DNA from 2 places in the Parashewanella tropica genome. Region 1 is predicted to be linked to the other one. Evidence: predicted binding sites of a transcription regulator. Region 1 holds the regulator's gene; the other holds the start of a gene.
The links. Region 1 encodes LexA, which represses DNA repair genes until DNA is damaged. Its sites were predicted from a motif close to TACTGTATNNNNATACAGTA; they were not measured.
Positions count from the first base shown of each region.

Region 2: a site for LexA is predicted at 3,844-3,863, ahead of E2H97_RS12860 (DNA polymerase II). Genes of this name have one in related genera too.

Region 1 covers NZ_CP037951.1:4,093,043-4,105,222, reverse strand. The annotation lists gene E2H97_RS18230 (cytochrome c oxidase subunit 3) at 1-646, opposite strand, end outside; gene E2H97_RS18225 (cytochrome c oxidase assembly protein) at 643-1,221, opposite strand; gene ctaD (cytochrome c oxidase subunit I) at 1,223-2,839, opposite strand; partial or broken gene coxB (cytochrome c oxidase subunit II) at 2,861-3,970, opposite strand; gene E2H97_RS18210 (cell division inhibitor SulA) at 4,592-5,065, opposite strand; gene lexA (transcriptional repressor LexA) at 5,062-5,679, opposite strand; gene E2H97_RS18200 (TonB-dependent receptor) at 5,933-8,572, shown strand; gene E2H97_RS18195 (hypothetical protein) at 8,776-9,267, shown strand; gene E2H97_RS18190 (ankyrin repeat domain-containing protein) at 9,301-12,180, opposite strand, start outside.
Region 2 covers NZ_CP037951.1:2,926,311-2,938,490, reverse strand. The annotation lists gene E2H97_RS12880 (histone deacetylase family protein) at 1-266, opposite strand, end outside; gene E2H97_RS12875 (primosomal replication protein) at 274-936, opposite strand; gene E2H97_RS12870 (sulfite exporter TauE/SafE family protein) at 933-1,700, opposite strand; gene dinG (ATP-dependent DNA helicase DinG) at 1,701-3,773, opposite strand; gene E2H97_RS12860 (DNA polymerase II) at 3,917-6,271, shown strand; gene E2H97_RS12855 (porin) at 6,385-7,554, shown strand; gene E2H97_RS12850 (TonB-dependent receptor) at 7,907-10,822, shown strand; gene E2H97_RS19015 (TonB-dependent receptor plug domain-containing protein) at 11,348-12,180, shown strand, end outside.

The sequences.
Region 1 (12,180 bases):
CGGTATAAGCATGGATATACTCATGGGCTTGAAGGTACAAGAAACCGAGACCTAAAAGGATAGTCGCTGCCAACCAAGCTTTTAACGCGCTTCGTTTTCCTTTTTCTAAAGCCACATGCGCAAAATGCAGTGTCACCGAAGAGGTTAATAGAATGATGGTGTTATACAAGGGTAAACCGTGCCAAGGCATGGCTTGAGTTGTATCCCCTTTGGGCGTTTTGGTTAGTGGCCACTCAGCGACAAAATTAGGCCATAAAAACTCATGAGTGGAGGTTAAATGGAATTCACCGCCCAGCCAAGGTACTGAGAACATTCGAATGAAAAACAAGGCACCGAAAAAGGCACCAAAAAACATCACTTCTGAGAAAATAAACCAGCTCATTCCTTGACGGAAAGATCTGTCCATTTGTGAAGAATATAAGCCAGTCATTGACTCATTTATCACGGTTCGAAACCAACCTGTGATCATATAAAGGATGGTGGCAATACCGGCCAATAAAACATAAATTCCCCAGCCACCATGGCCGTAGGTATCAATCTGAGCAACATAATGCCCAGCGCCAAAGGCGATTAAAAATAAACCGATAGCACCGACAATCGGCCAGCCGCTTTGTGCGGGGACGTAATAATGTTCATGGGTACTCATGGAGTAACTCCTTGTACTTGTGGACCTGTTAACGCTTCACCTAGGGTTTTCTCTGTGATGTCATACAAAGTATAGGAAAGGGTTAAGGTGTGTATGTCCTTGGGTAGTTGTGGATCAACAAAAAAAACTAACGGAAAGTCCGCAGGGCTTTGACCATCTACTGGCTGTTGCTGAAAGCAGAAACATTCAGTTTTATGAAAGTACTTTGCCCCTAAACCGGGAGAAATAGAGGGGATGGCCTGTGCAATCATACGGCTTGAGGCATTATTTTTTGCCACAAACGCCGTTTTGATCAGTTCACCAGGATGAACTTCTAGAACATTGGTAGTGGGACCGAAATCCCACTGCATCCCCGGTTGAATATGAGCCATAAACTCAATTCGGACGGTGCGGCTTTTATCAATGACTTGTTGATCATAGGTTTGTGCTGTTGTGGCCGTTTTGCCATTAATCCCCAAGGTATCGCACATAATGTCGTATAAGGGAACCAAGGCAAAACCAAACCCAAACATTCCAAGGCAACCAAGCACCAAGTAGGTGATCAGTTTTTTATTGGATTGGGTTGAGGCCGTCATATCACTTCACCTCTGGCGGTGTGGTGAATGAGTGGTAGGGTGCAGGGCTTGGGATTTCCCATTCCAGTCCCTCAGCGCCATCCCACGGTTTTGCAGGTGCTTTTTCGCCGCCACGACAACATTTGATCACCAATGCCAAGAACAATAGCTGCGATAACCCAAAGGCAAAGCCACCGATAGAAACAATCTCATTCACATTCGCAAACTGAATGTTGTAATCCGGAATACGACGTGGCATACCCGCTAACCCTAAGAAGTGCATCGGGAAGAACAGCACATTCACTGAAATCACTGAACACCAGAAGTGCCATTTAGCTAAAGTCATGGAATACATGTGTCCTGTCCATTTCGGCAGCCAATAATAGGCCGCAGCCATGATGGAGAAGATGGCTCCAGTCACCAGTACATAATGGAAATGGGCTACTACAAAGTAGGTATCATGGTATTGGAAATCTGCAGGCGTCATCGCCAACATCAGGCCAGAGAAACCACCAATGGTAAACAACACCACAAAAGCGACGGCAAATAGCATAGGCGGCTCAAAGGAGAGTGAACCTTTCCACATGGTGGCAACCCAGTTAAAGACTTTCACCCCAGTAGGCACTGCAATCAACATGGTGCAGTACATAAAGAACAGCAACGCGACTTTCGGCATCCCTGTGGTGAACATGTGATGCGCCCAAACCACAAAAGATAAAATCGCAATACTGGCTACGGCGTACACCATTGAGGAATAACCAAACAGTTTTTTACGGCTGAAGGCTGGAATGATGGCTGAGACAATACCGAAAGCCGGTAGGATCATGATGTATACTTCGGGGTGACCAAAGAACCAGAAAATATGCTGGAACATTACTGGGTCACCACCGCCTGCGGCATCAAAGAAGCTGGTACCAAAGAATTTATCCGTCAGTACCATGGTCACTGCGCCTGCCAATACTGGCATAACCGCGATTAACAGGAATGCGGTTACCAACCAAGTCCAAACGAATAATGGCATTTTCATCCATGTCATGCCTGGAGCACGCAGGTTGAAAATGGTCACAATCACGTTAATGGCACCCATGATGGAGCTGATCCCCATGATGTGGATGGCAAACACAAATAATGCGGTACTGTCACCACTGTATTTGGTGGAAAGTGGGGCGTAGAAGGTCCAGCCGAAATCGGGGCCGCCTCCTTCCATAAACAGTGAACTCAGTAAGATCAAAAACGCAAAGGGTAAGATCCAAAAACTCCAGTTATTCATTCTAGGCAGCGCCATATCGGGTGCGCCAATCATCATGGGAACAAGCCAGTTCGCCAGTCCTGTAAAGGCAGGCATCACTGCCCCAAATACCATGATAAGGCCATGAACTGTGGTCATTTGGTTAAAAAAGTGTGGATCGACCAATTGAAGGCCCGGTTCAAATAATTCGGCTCGAATCACCATCGCCATCGCGCCGCCAATAAAGAACATGGTTAAACTGAACCACAGATAGAGAGTACCGATGTCTTTATGATTAGTGGTTAATATCCAGCGCATTAAGCCTTTTGGTGGATGACCATGATCATTATGAGCCGTTTCTTCATGAACCGCCTCAACGGCTTCATTGGTTTGAGGGTTTGCTGTAGTCATTGTTATCCCTTACTTTTCAACTTTTTCAACATCAGCAGCTTGCACCGCATCACCCACGTTGTTACCCCAAGCATTACGCTCGTAGGTGACAACAGCCGCAATTTCTTCAGCAGTCAGCTGTTTACCAAAAGGCGGCATGGCACTGCCGGGCCAACCAAATTTCACAATATGTATGTGCTTTTCTGCTGGACCTAAGACATATTCAGCGCCCTTTAATGCGGGGAATACCCCTGGAATACCTAAGCCTGTTGGCTGGTGGCATGCCGCACAGTGGGCGAGAAATATTTTTTCGCCTTTTTTGTAGAGTTCGTCTTTAGTGAGGGTTTTAGATAAAGCCGCTTTCGCTTTTGCTGCGGCTTGGAGTTGCGCTTGCTTTTGCGAGGCCAGCCATGTATCAAATTCTGGCCCTTCAACGGCTTTCACTACAATAGGCATAAAACCGTGGTCTTTACCGCATAATTCGGTACATTGACCTCGGTAAGTCCCCGGTTTGTCGATTCTAGCCCAAGCTTCATTGATAAAACCGGGAATAGCATCTTTTTTCACCGCAAACGCAGGCATCCACCACGAGTGGATCACATCGTCAGAGGTCATTAAGAAACGAATTTTACGGTCTGTGGGGAGAACTAATGGCTTATCGACTTCAAGTAAGTAGTGTTCTTGCTTGGCTTGCTTATTTTCGATTTGATCTCTGGGGGTGGCAAGGACACTGTAAAAGCCCACGCCTTTATCAAAATAGTCGTAATGCCATTTCCACTGTGAGCCAGTGATTTTAATCGTGAGGTCGGAGTTACTGGGATCCTCCATCGCCAATAAGGTTTTGGTTGCAGGGATCGCCATGGCAATCAAAATCACAAATGGAATGATGGTCCATAAGATTTCGACTTTGGTACTTTCATGGAAATTGGCGGCAACAGCGCCTTTGGATTTGCGATGCATGATCATGGCGTAGATCATCACGCCAAAGACAATCACCCCGATAACGCAGCAGATATAAAAAATAGTCATGTGCAGGTGATAAACTTCGTGGCTTATCCCTGTCACCCCTTGGGTCATATTCAGGCGCATCGACTCGGCCCAAACTGGCTGCACCATCAGTGCGCCCAACAAACAATACAACACTCGCTTCACTTGACGTCTCCTTTGCTAAACAAAGAAGAGTTACACAGTATCCCACAGCCCTATGCGAACTCTCCGGTTCCCAAAAGCTTGATGATATCTAAGAGCGTAGTGGTTAATTTCCAACAACTCCGAGGTGAGACGATATGACGTGTCTATTCCGGTACGACAATGGTAATGCTATTTCATACTGCTTTGGTGTTTCCACTTTGGCGCTTAACAGCGAATCAAATAGTACGACAGCTTTTCACTGGGACATTTCAACCTAATTCAGCGGATTTAATTTTCTGCCTTACTTTAAGCAAAGCATTCATATTGAATTTTGCTAGGTTTTTATGTCTTTCTTTTAATTAAAACAATTAAATGATAATAAATTGTTAATTTATTATTCAGGTTACCATACTTGGTGCTTACCGATTGATCAAGTTAAGGTTTTTGAAATTTTGCTTAAATTCAGACTAGAAGTGATGAAAAAATAATTGCAGTGACAATGAGAAATAGAAACTATGGAATGTTAGGAAGTCGCTGATAGGTTTATCTCTATAAAGAAGAGCTGCTGCTTCTCAGGCAAAGGTCATTAACTTCAGACCGATGCCGTAATAATTGAAGTTCGCCTCAAATACTACAGAAACCTTAGTGCGCGTAAGCCGTCATGGTTGACGTTTTGTGCATAGAGCTTGATATATCGGCTTCAGTTTCGAAAATAATGCCCATGGCGCGAGCACTTTTAGTGATCAACTGTAAGCGGCGCTTATCTTTCATGTCTAAGCTTGAGGTCCAACAAATCGCGGCGCTGCTGGTGCCTGAAGTCAGTGCCTTCTCCATTGCCCATAAGGTTTCGACTTCGTCTTTGGTATGAACCAAGAGTACTTTGTTTATGGCTATCCCTGCTTTTGCCAAAATCGTTTTGTAGTCATTGCTAGGCGGATTGATCAGTACTATCCAGCGCCCTTGATGGCTCAACTGAGCCAGTTGTGGACTAAGGGTTTGAAGTTCAGTGAGCCCATAAGACTGAGTTTGCACAGTGTTAATGGCTTGAGGCTGCCAAACATTATCACTTTGCCAAAGTCCAGGATGGTGTTGTGTTCCTATTGATTGCATACTCATAACCATTCTCCATTGCGTATCACACCGACTGCTAAACCTTCGATTTCACACTGCTCATAGGTTAAATCAACTTCTATAGGGGCATACTCTTCATTTTCTGCATGTAGGTAAACGACATTTCCCTTTTGTTCAAAACGCTTAACAGTCACTTCGTCTTCTAAGCGCGCTACAACGACTTGTCCATTGTTGGCTTGTTGCTGCTTATGTACCGCTAATAAGTCACCTTCTAAGATACCAATGTCTTTCATGCTGTCACCACGAACTCGCAGTAAAAAGTCGGCAGCAGGTTTAAATAGATGAGCATCAACTTGATAATGCTGCTCAACATGTTCTTGAGCGAGAATAGGCGCACCAGCGGCGACTTGACCAATTAAAGGTAGCCCTGTTTCTTGTTCAGTAACTTCTTGTGTTAGACGAATACCACGTGACGTTCCCGGCATGATCTCAATGTAACCCTTTTTGGCTAGGGCTTTTAAATGCTCTTCGGCAGCATTGGCACTTCGGAATCCAAGGCGGCGAGCAATTTCTGCGCGTGTCGGTGGCATGCCCGTTTCGGAAATATTACTTTTGATCAGCTCTAAAATTTCAGCTTGTCTTGGAGTCAGTGGTCTCATCGTAATGCCTGTTTGTCTATACAGTGTTACTGGTATTATATACAGTAATTACTGTAGCGCAAGAGTTAATCAATTAAGCATGGAACTCAAGAAGTTAAAATTTAACCGCTACAATCTAGCTCATTGTTTTTTATTGACTTAAAAACCTTGCGTTTTAAGTAGACATACCTCAATGTCGTTGATTGTTCTATATGTATTATTTATCATATTTAATGCTGTATCTTATAAAAATAAACATATATGGACATTGATAATGAAAACAAAACTGACTCCCACAGTGGTGGCAAGTTCTTTGTCACTGATTTTTGGTTCTCAATTGGCACTTGCAAATACGCCTACCGACAATCAATCTAATGAAGATGTTGAAAAAATCATCGTTACTGGGCTTCGTTCTAGTATCGTAAGTTCGATTTCACAGAAGAAAGATTCAAGTGAAGTGTCGGATGTGATCACCGCAGAAGACATTGGTAAATTCCCTGACATTAACGTTGCAGAGTCTTTGCAGCGTATTCCTGGGATTCAAATCACCCGTTCTCGTGGTGAAGCCTCTGGCATTGCCATTCGTGGTTTGGATGAAGTGGCAACCTTACTGAACGGCCGTAACTACTTTGGTGGTTCTTCGGATGTGAGTATCAACCGTTTCGCCAGCTTTGAAGATATTCCTGCTGAGCTGGTGGGCTCGGTGAAAGTGTATAAATCCATTTCAGCGGATTTGATTGAGGGCGGTATTGGTGGCGTAGTGGATATTCAACGTACTGATGCATTGAGCCTCGATGGTTTTACTTTTGCTGGTAGCGTTAAATCTCATTACAGTGAGCTTTCAAAAAAGTGGTCACCACGCGGCTCGATTGTTACGGGGAATGTTTGGGATTTAGACGGTGAAGATGAAAAGCTGGGGGTGATCCTTGGTGTTTCTTACTTAGAGCGTACCTTCCGTGAAGATCAAGTTCGCGTTTCCAAGTTTTCCAACATTACAGGTGACTTCCCGAGTGGCAAAGCGCCAGAAGGCGCTAAAGCAATTAAGTCTCTGAACTCTTCACCAGCGTGGGGTGATCGTGAGCGTAAAGTGTATTCCCTTGGTGTGGATTACGCGTTAGATGCTGATACCAAGTTTTATTTTGATGGTGGTTACACCGATTATACCTCTGTGCAAAAGCGTCAAGAGTATGTATGGGGTTTTAACGCTGCCAACATTATTGATGCCGACTTTACAGGCGTGAATGCTAAAAAGCCTTATGCAAAGAGCGTTAAGTTCAGTGATATGACGTTTGATGTACTGAGCATGATTGATGATCGTTATACCAAAACCTATGATGCCGCTGTCGGATTTGAAACCAAGTTTGATAATTGGGCGATCAGCACAGAAGCAAGTTATATCGATACCGACAATGAAACGGCGTTTCGTAACTCAAGGATCCGTGATAACTGGGACAAATTACCAGTAACCGTTAATCAAGGTGGTTTCCCTAACCAACCGCCAGCTGTCGACTTCGGTGACTTTAATGTGGCGGATAAAGGCAACTTTAATATGGTGCAGTGGCGTCACTTAAGTCGCCAGCTCAGTGCGAATGAAAAAGCCTTTAAGCTAGATGCTGACTACTTTTTTGATGAGGGACTCATTACCTCGCTAGAAGCTGGCATTCGTCTGGCAAAACTTGAAACCATCAAAAACACCCAAAATAACCATATTTTTGATGCTTCAGGTAAAACCTATGGCACAACGGATCCATTGGGATTAGTTGAGCCGAGTCGCTGGAACAATTTTATGAGCAAATACAGTGGTGCTCAGTTCTTTGGACAATATGTGGCGATTAACCCAACGTATTTATTGAGCAGAGATGCCGAAATTCGTAAGCACTATGGCTTTGGCTCGCAATCAACCATCCAAAATCCAAAAGATCACTTTGATTATTCTGAAGATGTGTCATCACTGTATCTAAAAGCCAATTTTGATACTGTGATCAGCGATATCTACGTTAGCGGTAACTTTGGCGTGCGTTATGTGAAAACCAAAACCACAGCAGATTATTTCTTTGATACGGGTAATAAAGACGCTGATAACAAGCCGATTTATGAAGATGTTACCGATAACAAAGATTATGCGGAGTGGTTACCTTCCTTCAACATCAATGCAGAGCTTACAGAAGAAGTGATCTTGCGATTTGCGGGTTCTCGAACCTTTGCAAGACCGCATTTAGGTGATTTAGCACCATCATTGGCACTGAACTATGAACAAGGGCGTGGTTCGGGTGGTAATCCTGACTTAGACCCATTTACCGCTGACAGCTTAGATTTGGCACTGGAATACTATTTTGAAGAAGGTGGGTTACTTTCTTCAGGTTTATTCTACAAAAAAGTCGATGGTTTCTTACAAACGATAGAAAGTAAAGAAACCATTGGTGGTCAAGAGTTTGATATTCGTCGTAAGCGCAATGGTGGTTCCGGCACGGTAAAAGGGATTGAATTAGCCTATCAGCAGTTTTTTACTTCTTTACCCGCTCCATTTGATGGATTAGGGGTACAAGCGAACTACACCTATGTGGATTCAGATGTACCTTCTCCTAACCCAGAATTGCCAAACATTGAGCTAGAGCGTTTATCGGACAACAGTTATAACCTTGTCGCCATTTATGAGAAAAACGACTTCTCAGGTCGTCTATCTTATAACTATCGTTCTGATTTCTTAGTCAGTTCAACCGTTAAGCAGGAAGGTTTCGGCCAGCTGGACGCGTCATTCTCCTATCAAATTAATGATCAATTTAGAGTGTCTTTAGATGCGCTAAATTTATTGCGTCGAGATCATTTGGAGGTGAGAGCCGAAGACAATGCTGATCCATTCCGTTGGATTGCCACTGAAAAGCAATTATTGCTGGGTGTGTCTTATAAATACTAATGGATTAATCCGTTAACTGATAAGCCCTTCTTATGATCACCGTAAGAAGGGCTTTTTTCTGAATATTTACTGAATAGTAAGAGGGTTATACTCGCTATGACATGATGGCTTTGTTAGCGTTTTACACAAATCAATCACCACTTTCTGTTATGAAAATATCACGCCTTTTTACTAGTCTATTACTGGTGTTCTCAACGCACTCCATGGCTATGCAACTTATACCTATGGCTATTGGTGGCAAACTTACTGTTCAAGGTGCAACCATTGCTGAAGAGGATACCTCAACTCCGGTAGAGCTCTATTATTCCAATTCATCACAGTTTTATATGAGTGGTGGTTTCAACGCCATAAAGCAGGATTCTCAAGGCGGCGATTATACGTTGGATTTCCATGTACCAGCCTCTGCAGATAACGATATTCCCACCTCAGCAACCACAGTGAATTTTCTGATAGGGTTCCAGCCCGACGGTGCAGCTCCCGATAAATTAGGAACGGCATTATGTACTATGGATATGTCGTACGCTGTGGCCAGCAAAGCGCTTACTCTGTCTAATGCTAACTGTAAGAACAGTTATGGATTGGATAATTACCAGTTCAATGTGAGCTTTGGCGGACAAAGTACGACAACGCTTGATGATATTTCCTCAAATAGTGCTCAATTACCGAGCTTTGATATTGCGGTATCAGCTAAATAAATAACACGTCCTCGGCTGAAACCAATGATCTGTTTATAGTTGAGAACGCCCCCTTGTTGTTGACCGTTCATGGCTTTGCCTATGAGTTGGTTTTCTATTGAGCCGTACAGCTAAATGGGCTTGCAAAATTCGAATCATCCCACGCTTTAATTCTTTGTTTTTAAAATTGAAACCTGTTGTAAAGGTGTTTTCTACATCAACTAGGGCGTCGGCATCACATTTTGAGAGTAATTGATTAAATTGGTGAAGTGTGTGACTGACATCAGGCGTAAGAGCCAGCCATTTAAATCTATAAGGAGCCAGCTCTGACTTGACATCCATAGGCGCTTCTCTGGAGGGATCGTGGCCACTGGTATGCACAATGGCATGATTGAGTCGTTCATCTGAAACTTTACCTTGAAGCTGTTTATAAATGAACAGGTGATTGTCTGCTTGTCGGAATAAGTCGATATGTTGATGAGTCAGTAATTGTTGGACATTGTTTATGTGTCCTCTTTCTAATGCAAAATCCAAGGCTGAATATGCACAGGGAGCGAGCTCATTGATTTTACAATAAGGCAGCATAGCCTTTATGACCTCGGGCGAATCACTCATATAGGCGGCTAACTGGAAGGCATTGCCACCTATAAGAGAGCAGAAAAGCGACACTTGCTCAGGAGCATGCTCGATAATTTTTATTGCAACCTGAGGTTGCTTGGCCTTAACGGCTTCGATTAGAGGAATAAATGGAAGCGACTGGGCAAGAGGGAGATTCTCATTCAGATGGACTAGCCTTTGTTCGACCAATTGGACATTCCCAGTTTTGATGGCTGTGAGAAGCAGTTGATGCTGTTGTTTTTGAGGGTAGTCCCTGTCAAAGCATTCAAGTGGAATTAACTCAGGGTGTTGACAAAGCCAATTTAATTCCTGATGGGTTACATGTTCAGTTAGATTTTCATTGAAAGAATGGATAATGATGGCAGCGGTTAGACTGTCGACATTCAATTGTTTGGCAAACTCTAGCCAGCAGGCAAGTAAGGGCTTTGGAATATTGGGTAACAAGCGTATATAACTACGAGTTTGTTCATCGTTGCCTTTGGGGTTTGCTATCCAACCTGAGCACTTAATACACCAAGCTAAATTTTTAAAATATACATGGGCTGATTGCCAGTTAAGAGCGGGGTGCTCCTTTATCTTATTGACGACGTCTGCAATTGAATGACAGTTAAATGAGAGATGGATAAGCTCATACATAACATTGATTTCGCCACAGCTCTCTACTTTTTCCCAGCTCTGTTCCCAATCATTTTCGGCTTGCTGTTCTTGTTGATAAATCGTTGTCTTGGGTCGTTCAGGCAAGAAACGCAATGCCTCTCTAGCTCGTTTTAAGCGCTGTGTTAACTCTGTTGTTAAAATTTTCAGTTGTTCGTTTTGAGCTAGTTCAAAATTGCATTTTTGCTCAACTTGTAATGGAAGAAACAAGCGCAGCCGCCCTTGTTGCAATAGTTGTAATAAAAATGGTTGGTACTGTGTGTGGCTCAAGGCCATTTGCAGAGCGGTGCCTTTGGCGGTCATTTGGTTTAGATTGATCGACTCACAGGCAATCAGAGCCTTAAATGCGTTGAGGTGGTTTGAGTGTATACATTGATGCAGTATTGAGCCATTTTCGGGAGCAATTTGAAGTTCTCGTTCGAGGGCTTCAGGTGGTAAAAGTTTGAGTACATGGGCTGTGAGTTTGAAGCTATTTAGCGTAACAACCCGCAGTAGTAACCGTTCAGGGCAACAATTGGTCTCTGCTTTGGCATCTAACGATGGGTTTTGCGAATGAATAAAGGACAACAAGATCTGGATAGCAAACGTATCACTTTCTTTGAGTAGAAAGCTGAATACTTGGTTTACGCCATCGGCGGCAAGTCTACTGTTATCTCTCAATATAAGTTCTAGCTTACCTAACCTACATATATGCATAGCTTGCTCGGAGGTAATGAGGATGCCTCTCCTCGCTTGCTCAACGACAATGCAAAGTTGTAACCGATTGTTTGACATCGATTTTAATGTTTGAAATTCAACCTTGGATAGATAGCGTAAAGGCGTTAATTTGTCATAATCTACGCTGGCTTTTTTAGAAGACCTGTTTTTCGCTAGCTGCTGTTGAAGCTCAATAAACTCATCTTCCAAGACGGTATTGAAAAAATTAAAGACGCGAAATTGTACTAAGGGATGATTATGGAGCAGCTGATGAATTGTCCGTGATTCAGGAAAAATGACAATACTCAGGCACTGCTTAGCTTCTTCTAATGAGTTAACTTCTAGTGCATTTAAGTAGCCAGTAAGAATGTTTCTGTTGGTTTCACGTCTTGCCAAATGAAGAATTTGATAAACATTGAGTCCTGTTTGTGTACCTTTATGTTGTACCCAAAAGAAATTACCCCAAGCTTGTTTAACGTTAAAGGTAGGTTTTACCGTCTGCTGTTGTTTTCTGTTATGTGGCGATGCCGTCAATGTACATACACTTGTTGCCATTGGAGCAAAATGCGCTCGATATTGCCGTTGAAGGATCCCTAACCAATGGAGGTTGAGTGAACGAACGTCTACTCCACTTGAAGAACCATCGTAATTAAGTAAATCGGACAGTTTTATTTTATCAAGTAAAAAGGAGTTGAATGGCTCTAACACTAATAAATTGATGTCTTGTAATAACTCTCCTTTAATTTGAGTAAAGTCCACCACTGAATTGGTCGCAGAAATCATTCGATGCCTTTGCAAGTGACCAGTTAGATTTTCAAAATAGCGTTCACAAATCGTACTCATGATATGTGAAGCGGTAAGCAAAGCTCCAACTTGTCGAGCAAAATGAGAATAATAGTGCTCAGGGTATTTTCTTCGATAACCGATACCACTGTCATCAGCAGCGGCTTCAATGGCAAACATCGG
Region 2 (12,180 bases), 1.2 Mb from region 1:
ACTAATTTTTCACTCCAAGGAAAGCCAATTCGTCGCATTACTTTAGGGTCAATAGTATTGTTAAACAAGCTTTCCACATAATCAGGGCAATGAATGGTTTTGATGTCATCAATACTGGCTGGTTCTGGCATGTAGAACTGTTGTGGATTGGCTAATTGATTATCCAATAAGTACTGATAAATATCGCGATATTTGCTGGTGGGAAAGCGATGGTTGCTTGGTAAATCTAAATCAGAATATGAAGGGTGATAAACAATTGGCAGCATTAGAATGTTAGTAGCCTTTTTTTGAATTTGGACGTTCAAACAATGCAATGCGTTCTTCAATGTAGCTGATAGCTTGGCGGCACTTCCCTAAACGCTTGTGGGTTTGCAATATTTCATGCTGAAGTTTGAGCTTTTCTCTGCTTGAGCATGACGATAGTTGTAAATCCAGAGCATGAATTTTTTGCTCAATGCGAGATGCCCAGTTCAAATGCTTATTCAGTTCATCATAAAGCTTGTGAGAACTTTGCATAACGTTACTGGCAATCCATTCAAACCCGCTGCTTTCATGCACCTTTTGTTGTTTATTTAGGTATCTAGCCCTCGATGATGCTTTAGTTTGACGAGCGGCCTTTAAATTGATGTTGGTGGTGGCTAAAGCCCGCTTAACCGCTGAGAACTGATCTTGAATCTGTTGACAGCTGATTTCAATCGCTTCTTTATTCAACCCTACTCGCAAACGTTTTTCCAGTTGTTGAATTTGCGTTCGGATCTGATGAATACAAGGCTGAAGTTTTGCTCCAGTTTGTAAAAAAAGTTGGGCATTGAATCTATCAGTATTTTGTAGCAGTTTGCATTCACCCTGAGCAAGCTTGGCATCGTGCTGTAACACTTCTTGTTCAAGTTTATTCAGTTGCTCGACTAACTTACTTATCAAGGCTAATGAATTCAAAACCAGTTGCTCCATGCTAGGTGAATGGACATGACAATGACCACACTTATGAATATTGGTTTTATTACTTTCGAACCAAAACGAATAGCAAAGCGCGCCCCAATAAATGAGCCTAGCATCATGAATAAGCCCATAGCTATGCCAATATCATACATTACATCTGACTGTAGCATGAATACGACTAAGGCGGTGACATTACTTACTAAGGTCATAGATCTTGCTAGTCCACAGCAGTTCAATGTTGGAAGAGAGTACAACTTTGAAGCTGATAAGGTCCAAAATGCACCAATGCCTGGGCCTGCAAATCCATCATAACCACCAAGAAAGAAACCGCTAAGCCACTGCTTGATTTTATTAGGAGGTTGACTAGGACTGATTTCATTTTTACAGCCAATCGCGTTTGGGCTGAATAAGGTGTATAGGGCAACAGAAATGATGAGCAAAGGTAAAATCAATTCGAGCCAATAGTTATCAATTGCAAGTACTAAAAAGCTACCAAAAACGGCACCGACAAAAGTGGCAATGGCGGTGTTATACCAAAGTGCTGGAGTAAAGAACTGCTGTCTAAAATAGGTCATTGCGGACGTAAATGAACCAAAACAGGCAGCAAGTTTATTTGTGCCTAAGGCAACATGAGGAGGCATACCAACAGAAAGTAAAGCAGGAATTGACAGTAATCCACCGCCACCGACCACGGCGTCAATAAAGCCGGCAACAATACTTACTCCCGATAAAATCAGCCAATGGCTACTTTCTAGTAACATTTATTCAACCACCCTACGAAAAGGTGGTAAGGCATCTAAGAGTGATTTACCGTAGCGCTTGGTGAGTAAACGACGGTCGAGAATTGTGACACGTCCATAGTCGAGCTCTTTTCTTAATAGTCGACCACAACTTTGAATAAGTTTTCTAGAGGCATCTGGTACGGTTAGCTGTAAAAATGGATTACCGCCTTTGAGCTTGATGTATTCCGCATGAGCTTGTTCAACTGGTGAGGTTGGCACCGCAAATGGAAGTTTAGTCACAATGAGATTCGTTAAATAATCTCCGGGTAAATCTAAACCTTCTGAAAAACTACCAGTACCAAAGATAATGCTGGGCTTATTGTCATCACAGCGCTGGAAGTGCTGTTTGAGTAGTTCTTGTCTTGGAGCTGAACCTTGTATCAATACAGGTGTTTTCAATTTTGATTCTAATAGTTCACTGACTTTATCCATTTGCCAATATGAGGCAAATAACACTAGGGTTGCAGCTTCACCTTCTACGAGTTGAAAAATCTTGTCCGCTAACTCTTGAGTGAAGTTATCGTCCGTTGGCTCACATTGCATTTTAGGTAAATACAAAGTGCCGTTATTTTCATAGTCAAAGGGAGATTGTAAGGCTAAGTAGCGGCTGCCGTCATTTAAGGTTAATCCAACTTGATGGCAGAAGTGATCGAATTTGTTTAACGCCCTTAATGTCGCGCTGCATAACACTACGCCAGCTGCTTTTTGCCATAATAAGTTTTCGAGCATAAAGCCGACTTCAATAGGGGAGGCTTGCAGTAAGTAATCGCCTTGCTTACCTGATAATAATTCTGCCCATCGAGCAGACGGCGCACCTTTGGCTGAGTCTTCTTTTGCCATGGAACGCCAGAGCTTGCTGACACCCTCTAGGCGCTGCATCATAAAGCCTGTTTCAGTTAACAGTGATTCAGCTTGATGCTTTGGTATTTCGCCGTCTTTGATGGCTTCGTTTAAAATACTTTGCACTTTGGCAAATTGCTTTACCGCAGATTTTGAAGCTGTGGCTAGGTTTTCTGCTGGTATCTTTAGCTGCTCTGGGAGCTTGCCATGTTCAAAGCGCCAGCGTGACTCTTGGTTATTAAATAGCTTTAAATGTGAATCAAAAAACTGTGAAACCAGCTTTGAACCAGACATCATCTCTGCAATATGATCTTGTAAATTTTGCGCAGGTGAAATGACCGAATCACTCTTGATTTGGTTTTGCAGCTTACTCACGGTTTTCATCAGCTTTTCTAACCAATCAGCTGTTGCTTTAACTGTAGATTGAGCGCTGCTAAAGTCACGAGCTACTGTTGGTAAGTGATGTGCTTCGTCAATGACATAATAACTGTCTTCAGGATCGGGTAAAATCACACCTCCACCCAATTCAAGATCAGCAAACAACAAGCTGTGGTTTACGATCAACACATCCCAAGTATCCATTTCGTCACGTGCTGAATGGAATGGGCATAACCTGTGATTTGGCTGCATACGATGGCAGGAATGTTTATCTGATGAAATCTGCTGCCAAAGATGATCTGGAATTGGGCGCTTTAAAGTATCAATCTCGCCGTTCCATTTACCTTCATGGAAATCTTTTAGGAGCTGCTCAAGTAGTTTAATTTGAGTTTGATCGGGCTTGGTTTGCCACATAGCTACCTGACCACCCGAATCAGTGCCAATCATCATTTCTAATTTTGATAGGCAAACATAACGCTGACGACCTTTGACTAAACCGAACTTGAATCCTAGCTCGGCTTGCTGGTGGAAGAAAGGAATGTCTTTATGCAGAAGCTGCTCTTGCAGAGCAACAGTCGCGGTTGCGATGATGACTTTCTTTTTTTGCTCTAAGGCAAGTGGGATTGTGCCTAATAGATAAGATAGGGATTTACCAATCCCTGTACCAGCTTCAACGACAACAATTCGGCGATGTTTATCGTATTCGCCAGCAAGCGTTTTTGATATTTCTGCCACCATGTAGTTTTGCTCACGGCGAGATACAAAGTTTGGCAAGGCTGCGGCAATGTCTTTGTAAATAGCGCGAATGCGAGTTTTTATTTTAGTTGTGAGCATAATTTGGTAGCAAGATTATCCGTTGTTGGTATTAGCCATTTCTAACAGTCGAGAATGGCATTCCATATATAACTGTATATATTAACAGGTTTAGTGCAAAATGCTTATTAGAATTTTTAGGTAATACCTCGGTAACCGTTTAAATGTCTCAGCAAATTATCACAGGTAAAGTATTAACTCGTCGATTGAAAAATGATGGGAAACAGAACTTATTGGAATACTTTATAGCCACTGAAAATGGCTGTATTCAAGTTGATATTGCGTCTGCTGATTGGATTTGTTTTTGTCATCAATCTGATTTACCCAAGTTAAAACAAATCGCGCCTTCTGTGAACTTTCAAGCTCAAACAGTCGAATTAAAAAGCTTTAAGCTCCAACCTGTCAGTGCGCTCTATGTAAAATCCAGTCGTGATATGAGCTTACTGAGACGCATCGCTACTGAATATAGTATTCCGTTATTTGAGTCTGATATTCGACCTGAACATAGATATTTAATTGAACGGTTTATTGCTTTTGATGTCGATTTTTTCGGTCAATTTGTTGCGTCAGATCGCTTTTCTACACCAAGGTTTATTGCAGATAAAGCAAGAAGTGCCAAGCAACCAAGTCAACACAAGCTTAAAAGCGTATCACTCGATTTCGAATGTGCAATGGATGGAGAGCTGTATTCAGTAGGGCTATATAGTGACAACCACCAAACGGTGTTTATGGTGGGAGAAGCCATTGAAGATGCGCCAGATTATTTACATTTTGTCGATAATGAGCATCAACTCATTTTAGCCTTGTTAGATTGGTTTAAAGAATGCGATCCTGACATCATCATTGGTTGGGCAGTAGTGACGTTTGATTTAAGTCTACTTTATCGCAGAGCCAAATATCACAAAATACCGTTAACTTTAGGTCGTAACCAAAGCTTGTTAACTTGGAAAGTCGAAGAAAAACATCGCCCTGAAACGCTCTCCCTGCCGGGGCGGGTAGTATTAGATGGTATTGATTGGCTTAAAGCGGCGTTTTATCAGTTTGAGAGCTTTTCGCTAGAGTTTGTGGCTCAGGAGTTACTTGGAGAAGGCAAAGCGATTGATGATGTTAAAAATCGTGGCACTAAAATCACCGACTTATTTCATCAAGATAAATTGGTGTTAGCACATTACAACTTAACGGATTGTCGTTTGGTTTGGGAAATCTTTGAGAAAACTCAACTATGGCAGTTTGCGATTGCAAGGAGTGAACTCACAGGGCTAGAACTTGGTCGCGTTGGTGCTTCGGTGGCGGCATTTAACAATCTATATTTACCTCACTTGCATCGTAGTGGTTATGTAGCACCGCAATTTCCTGCTAGTCAGGGATTAGAAAGTCCAGGTGGGTACGTTATGGATTCAATACCAGGTCTGTATAAGAACGTGTTGGTATTAGATTATAAAAGTCTATACCCATCAATAATCCGAACATTTTTAATAGACCCCAAAGGCTTAATTGAAGGTGAAGCAGACGCGAATAGTGACAATGTTTCCGGATTCTTAGGTGCCAGCTTTAGTCGTCATAAGCCTATTCTTCCTAACTTAATTGCTAAGCTAAACGAGCAACGTGATTTGGCTAAAAAAGATGACAATCAACCCCTCTCTCAAGCGATAAAAATCATCATGAACTCCATGTATGGCGTACTTGGCTCAACAGGTTGTGTGTTTCACGATGCAAAGTTAGCAAGTTCTATAACAATGCGCGGTCATGAGATCATGAAGCAAACGAAAGTGTGGATTGAAGAACTGGGTCACAAAGTCATATATGGAGATACTGATTCAACGTTTGTTTGGGTTGAAGACCGAGAGGCTGATTTTGATGAGATTGGAGGTGAATTAGTCAAAATTATAAATGCTAACTGGCAGAATAAAATACAAAAAGAATATGAACTGGACAGTTTTTTAGTGCTTGAGTTCGAAAAACATTATGAACAATTTTTCATGCCTACTTTGCGTGGTTCTGAGCAAGGGAGCAAAAAGCGATACGTCGGACAATATAGAGATAAAAATAAGCAACTTACCTTGTCATTCAAAGGAATGGAAAATGTAAGGCACGATTGGAGTCAAATTGCTAGAAGGATTCAATTTGAATTGTTTGAGCGACTGTTCAATGGTCAACCTTTGAGTCAGTACTTAAGTGAGCAGCTTTCAAAACTGAAAAACGCTGATCTAGATAACGAACTAATTTTTAAAAGAAAACTAACAAGACCGCTTGAAGACTACACGGCTAAATCATCGCCTCATGTAAAAGTTGCTCACCAATTGCTTGTATTAACTGGTGACCCCAAATACAGCAAGCGGGGCTGTAAAATTGAATATATCAACACTCTAGCGGGTTCTGAACCCGTAAGCCTTAGAACTTCACCTATTGATTATGATTACTACATCGATAAACAAATAAAGCCAATCGCTGAACCTATTTTTGCCGTAACCAATGAGAGTTTAGTGCAAGTGTTAAGTAACCAGTTAAGCTTGATATGAATATTTCCAATATAATCCAGTGTTTACATTAATAAAGATTAATTTCAATAACTTGGAGTGCCTATATGCTTTTGTTATAAGAGCGAAACATTTAACTGTATAGGTCACTCGATATGAAAAAATCCTTTTTAGCAACTGCTGTAGCGGGGTTAATGTTATCTCCTGTTGTGTTCGCTGCTCAGTTATATGACAACGGCAACACATCAATTACAGGTTCAGGTGCTATAGGTGCCGCGGTTGTAAATACTAATAGCAAGACTGAAGTCATCAATGGTGGCAGTAAAGTTCACTTAGATTTTACACACAAATTGCAAAATGACTGGAAAGTATTTGGTGCTTATGAGTGGGGAGTCAGCCTAGCAGGCAGCCCTGAGCTTAAAGTAAACAATGATGCCTTAGTTTCTGATCAAAAAAGTGATTTTTTCTATAATCGTTTAGGGTATGTCGGCTTATCACACCCAGTATACGGCAGTCTTGCTATCGGCAAAATGTGGAGTGCTTGGTGGGATGTAGTAAAAGATACCGATAATGGCGCGATTTGGGATGGTCTAGCAGCTGGTGTTTATACCTTTAAAAGTGACGGTGGCGTAAACGGTGTTGGTCGTAGTGATCAAACCATCCAATATCGTAATACGTTCGGTAACTTAAGTGTCGCTGTTCAAGCCCAAGTTAAAGAGAACGACTTTAAAATTGATCCAACCTCTCCTAACTCTCCATTTCCTGCTAAAGGCACTGTCCCAGCTAACATCGCATACAAAAATACTTATGGTATCGGATTACGTTACAAAGTCGTTCCAATGGTTACTGTAACAGCAGGTTATAACCGAGGTAAATTCGATATTGCCTACAACAATGGTTCTAAAGCCAGTGATGTCGATAAAATTTATGGCGGCGGCATCGTATACGGAGACTGGGATACCGCTGGTTTCTATGCGGCTGCAAACTACAATCAAACCACTTACCATGATGTTGATAACATTGGACGCTTGATCCCTAAATCAAAAGGCGTTGAAGCTGAAGCGGCTTACTTATTAGACAACGGTCTGCGTTTCTATGTTGAGTACGATGTCCTGAATGCTGGCAATGATTACAAACAAGCCTATGCTGGTGATACCTTTAAACGAGCTAACATCATTGGAAGTCTCCAATATCAAGTTGATCCACAAACATTACTTTACGTCGAAGGTCGGGTTGATAAGAGTGACTTCAAAGGTACCCACGAAACGGCTATGAAACCAGCCGATGATGATGGTATCGGTGTAGGTATCAAATACAGCTTTTAACAGCTAACTAGAAGTTACATTTTACAAAATATTAAAAACTGGGTTCTTCCCAGTTTTTTTATGTTTACATCTTTCAAAGCCTCTTAAAAGCTATAAATACAGCTAACTACTGGTAAACGTCGCTATTTTTATTCTGTCAAATCTCCACTATGTCAATAAGAACACTGTTTCAGTATTGAAATATTTTTGATAACAATGTTGCTTAAATGTTGTAAATGTGATTTTATTGCGTCATTCAACAAATTTATGTAACTAATGGTTGCAGTTTTAAGTTGAGTGAACTACCGAATGTGATGCAATTCAAAACAGGTAGAAAACAATAAAGACATAAAATGCCCAGGGAGATTGAACTATGTTTAAAAAAACAGCATTACGTGTTGCAGTTTGTACGGCTTTATCCGTAACTGCGTCTATGGCATATGCCAATAACGTGGATGGAACCTTACAAGGGAAAGTCGTAACTCAATCGAGTAATTCAGCTTTGGCTGGAGTTATTTTAATCGTTACAAACAAAGAAAATGGATATAAAAAAGAGCTTGTTGCTGATAGCAAAGGGGTATTCAATTTAAGTAACATTCCTGTTGGTAAGTACGATATACGCGTCGAAAAAGAGGGGTACAAAACATCGGTAATAAATGATGTTATTATAGGCATTGGTCAGACTTCTCAACTAGATATTCGTCTTGAGTCTGGTGATGATATTGAAGTTATACAGGTAACTGGTTCACGTATTGCAACAGTTGATACTTCAAGCTCTGAAGCATCCTTTAATGTTTCTGCCGCAGAACTTGAAAGATTACCAATAGCACCGGATGTGACTTCTGTTGCTCTTTTAGCACCTGGAGTTAATTTAGGTGATTCACGCTTTACAGATGCAAAAGGTAACGCTCTTGCAACCTTTGGTGGTGCTTCGCAAGCTGAAAACACATATTATGTTAATGGCTTAAATATGACTAACTATAGAAATGGTGTTGGAGGGGCAACAATTCCATTTTTAGCATACGATGCATTTCAAGTGAAAACTGGTGGTTATTCTGCAGAATTCGGTCGCTCAACAGGTGGTGTTGTTAGCGCAACAACAAAATCTGGAACAAACGAATTTAAATTCGGCTTACAACATAGACAGAAACTTGGTGGACTATATGGGGAGCGCCCTAGCTCAAGATATTTATCTAGCGACTGTAAAGATAAAAATGACACTAAGTGTAATCGTGTCGGAGATATTATCGTAGATAACAGTGAAGATGAAAGAAAAGGTTATACTACCGACGTTTATGTAAGTGCTCCAATCATTAAAGATACTCTGTTCTTTTATGGTCTGTATGAAATGCGAGAGCAAAAACTAAAAGATTTAACCAGTGCAGGAACTAGAACTTTATATCGAAATGATGATTCACCATATTATTTAGCTAGGCTAGATTGGAACATTAATGAAGACCACTCTCTTATGGCTTGGACCTTTAATGATGAAGGTGAATTGAAGTCTAGAGAGCTGATTCCAGGGAAACCAGATGCAACAAGTGTTGCCAAAACAGGAGGTAGTAGCTGGTCTGTTCGCTATACCGGTAACATAACTGATGATTTCAGCGTTTCTGCAATGGCGGGTGAAGTTGAGTTTAGGGACATTGTTAGGGGGTCAGGTGACAAATACCCTGTCGTTTATGATCTTTCAGCTAGAAAATCACTAGGGCAATGGTCAAACTTTACAATTCGTACTGATACAGATAAGAGACGTCAATATCGTTTTGATGCAAATTGGTATTTATTCGATGAGCATAATCTAAAATTTGGTTATGATGCTGAGAAAAATACAAGTGAAGCTGATACAACACTATCTGGTGGTATTTATTATGCCTATATTAACTATAAGGCTGGAACGAAGCTTCCTAACGGTTATACAATAACCAAGGATGGACGTTATTCTCGTGTTAGAAACTATAAAGTAGGTGGTACTTTCGATGTGAATAACTCAGCGTTTTACATTGAAGATACTTGGACACCCACTGATCAGTTAACTGTGAATTTAGGTCTTCGTTGGGAAAGTTTCGAGAACTTAAATGCAGATGGCAAAACATTTATTGAAATGAAAAATCAGTTTGCTCCTCGATTTGGTATTTCTTATGATTTAACCGGTGATGGTGAACATAAGGTTTTCGCTAATTTAGGACGTTATCACCTACCTGTCGCTGCTAATACGAATGTCCGTTTGGCAGGCGCTGAGACATATAAGCATACGTATTATGAGCTAAAAGGTGTTGGTGAAGGCGATGTGCCAATTCTAGGTGATCAATTGGGCGATGTACATGTTATAGGAGATGGTGTCGCTCCTTCTCCTGACAGTGTAACAGATAAGAATCTGAAACCAATGTATCAAGATGAGTTTATGCTTGGTTATCAAGGTATGATTAACGAAGATTGGTCATTTGGGGCTAAGTTTACGCATCGTAAATTGAAGAACGTAATTGATGACGCTAGTGTAGACGCAGCCTTTAAAAAGATTGGAAAAAAAGTTCATCACTTTGTTCTAATGAATCCAGGGCGTGACGTTACCTTCGAATTGGATACGGACAAAGATGGTAAGCTTGAAACATATCATTTCACTGCCGAACAATTGGGTTATCCAAAAGCTGAGCGTACTTATAATGCTGTTGATTTAGTACTAGAGCGGGCATGGCAAGATGATTGGATGGTTAAAGCAAGTTATACTTGGTCTCAACTTTACGGTAATACAGATGGTCTAGTTAAGGGTGATAATGGTCAAGATGATGCCGGTTTAACTACTGATTGGGATTATCCATATCTAATGGATGGGGCATATGGTAATTTACCGAACGATCGTCGCCATGCAATTAAAGTATTTGGTTCATATGCAGTTACAGATAACTTTTCAGTTGGTATGAACTTGAATATTACTTCTGGTCGACCTCGTAATGCATTAGGTGCTGGTTACTTCCCTGACCAAGATTCTTATGATTATGGAAACACTTTCTATGTAGGTAAAAAGAAGTTCTCAAGAGGTAGTTTCGGACGTACTCCTTGGACAACAAAGTTTGACTTCAATGCTAAATATGACTTAAGTCACTTTGGAATTGCTGAAAAAGCATTCGTACAACTGAATGTATATAATGTTTTCGATTCAACAACACCTACTCGTTATAATGAAATTGCTGAAACAGGAGGGGCATTTAACGCCAACCCTGCATTTGGTTCAGAGACCAGCTGGCAAACACCAAGAACTGTTGAGTTATTATTTAGAGCTGAATTTTAATTCAGCGTCATCCTAGAATGCTTAGTCTTTCGCTAACGCAGGTCATATAAGCATTTTAATGATAATTGGGTAGCTTAAAAAATCGGTTACAACTTAGTTGTAGCCGATTTTTTTATACATGATTTTTCGAAAGAATTACAAATCACAGAAGAAGTTTTGTTAAGTGCACTCCTCATTAGTACAGACATTAAGCGACCAAGTTTAAAATAAGAGCTATTCAACAGTATGTGACATAAAGCTTCTAATAATGACTTTATGTGACTTAGAAAACTCTAAAGTCAAATATCTGTACTGTTGAACCATTTCATGTCTATAAACTGAATTGAGTTTGAGCTGTTTTTAAGCTCCTAAATCATACCAAAGTACGACCCAGAATCATTTTTTATTCAATCGAAACGGACATAAACAAAGGGAGAATCATTTTTGGTTATTTATGTGTCTCAGGCATGTTTTAAGGTTGTTTGCTTTATGTTGATGTTTTGTATCTGCAAATGCACATAATTAAAACACACCTAGGAGGGACAAATGCAAAGCAATAAGAAAGGATTAACTCAAGCAATTAGATTTAATCTGATTGGTGGAGCAGCAGTCTTAATGTCGGCGCCTACAATTGCAGAAGAAGAAAGTAAAGATGTAGAAAGGATTGAAGTCACAGGCTCTCGAATTAAACGAGCTGATATCGAAGGTGCAAACCCTGTAACTACTATTGATTCATCACAAATTCAAAAAATGAGCGTTACGAATGTTGGTGATTTGTTGCAGAATTTGACGTCGTCTGCGGGTGCTGCTGTAAACACTCAAACTAACAATGGTGGTGACTCAACAACTCGATTTTCTTTGAGAGGTATTGGAACAAACCGTACATTAGTTCTAGTAAATGGTCGTCGTGTTGTATCAGGCGGTGGAGGTGCTAATTCTTCTGTTGATTTGAATACAATTCCTACAGCAATTGTTAAGCGTATCGAAGTACTGAAAGATGGTGCTTCTGCAATTTATGGTTCTGATGCAATTGCAGGTGTAGTTAACATTATCACTAAGGATGACTTTGAAGGGTTTGAAATTAAAACAAGCTACGGAAAAAGTGATAAAGGTGATGCTGGTCAAAAATCATTTGATATTACTTTTGGTACTTCAAGTGATAAAGGGAACGTGGTAGTAGCACTTGGCTACAGCGATCAAGAAGATGCATTTATGGGGGATCGCCCGTTTTCTGAGTTCGAATTAAGGGCTTACCCTGATGGAAGTACACAGAAAGGTGGTTCTTCGGCGCCACCGTGGGTTAATGCTAATACTGCTGATGGGCGTGTGACTCGTGGTCCTGATTACGGCCCGTGGAGAAAGTATGATGGTGCAAAAGA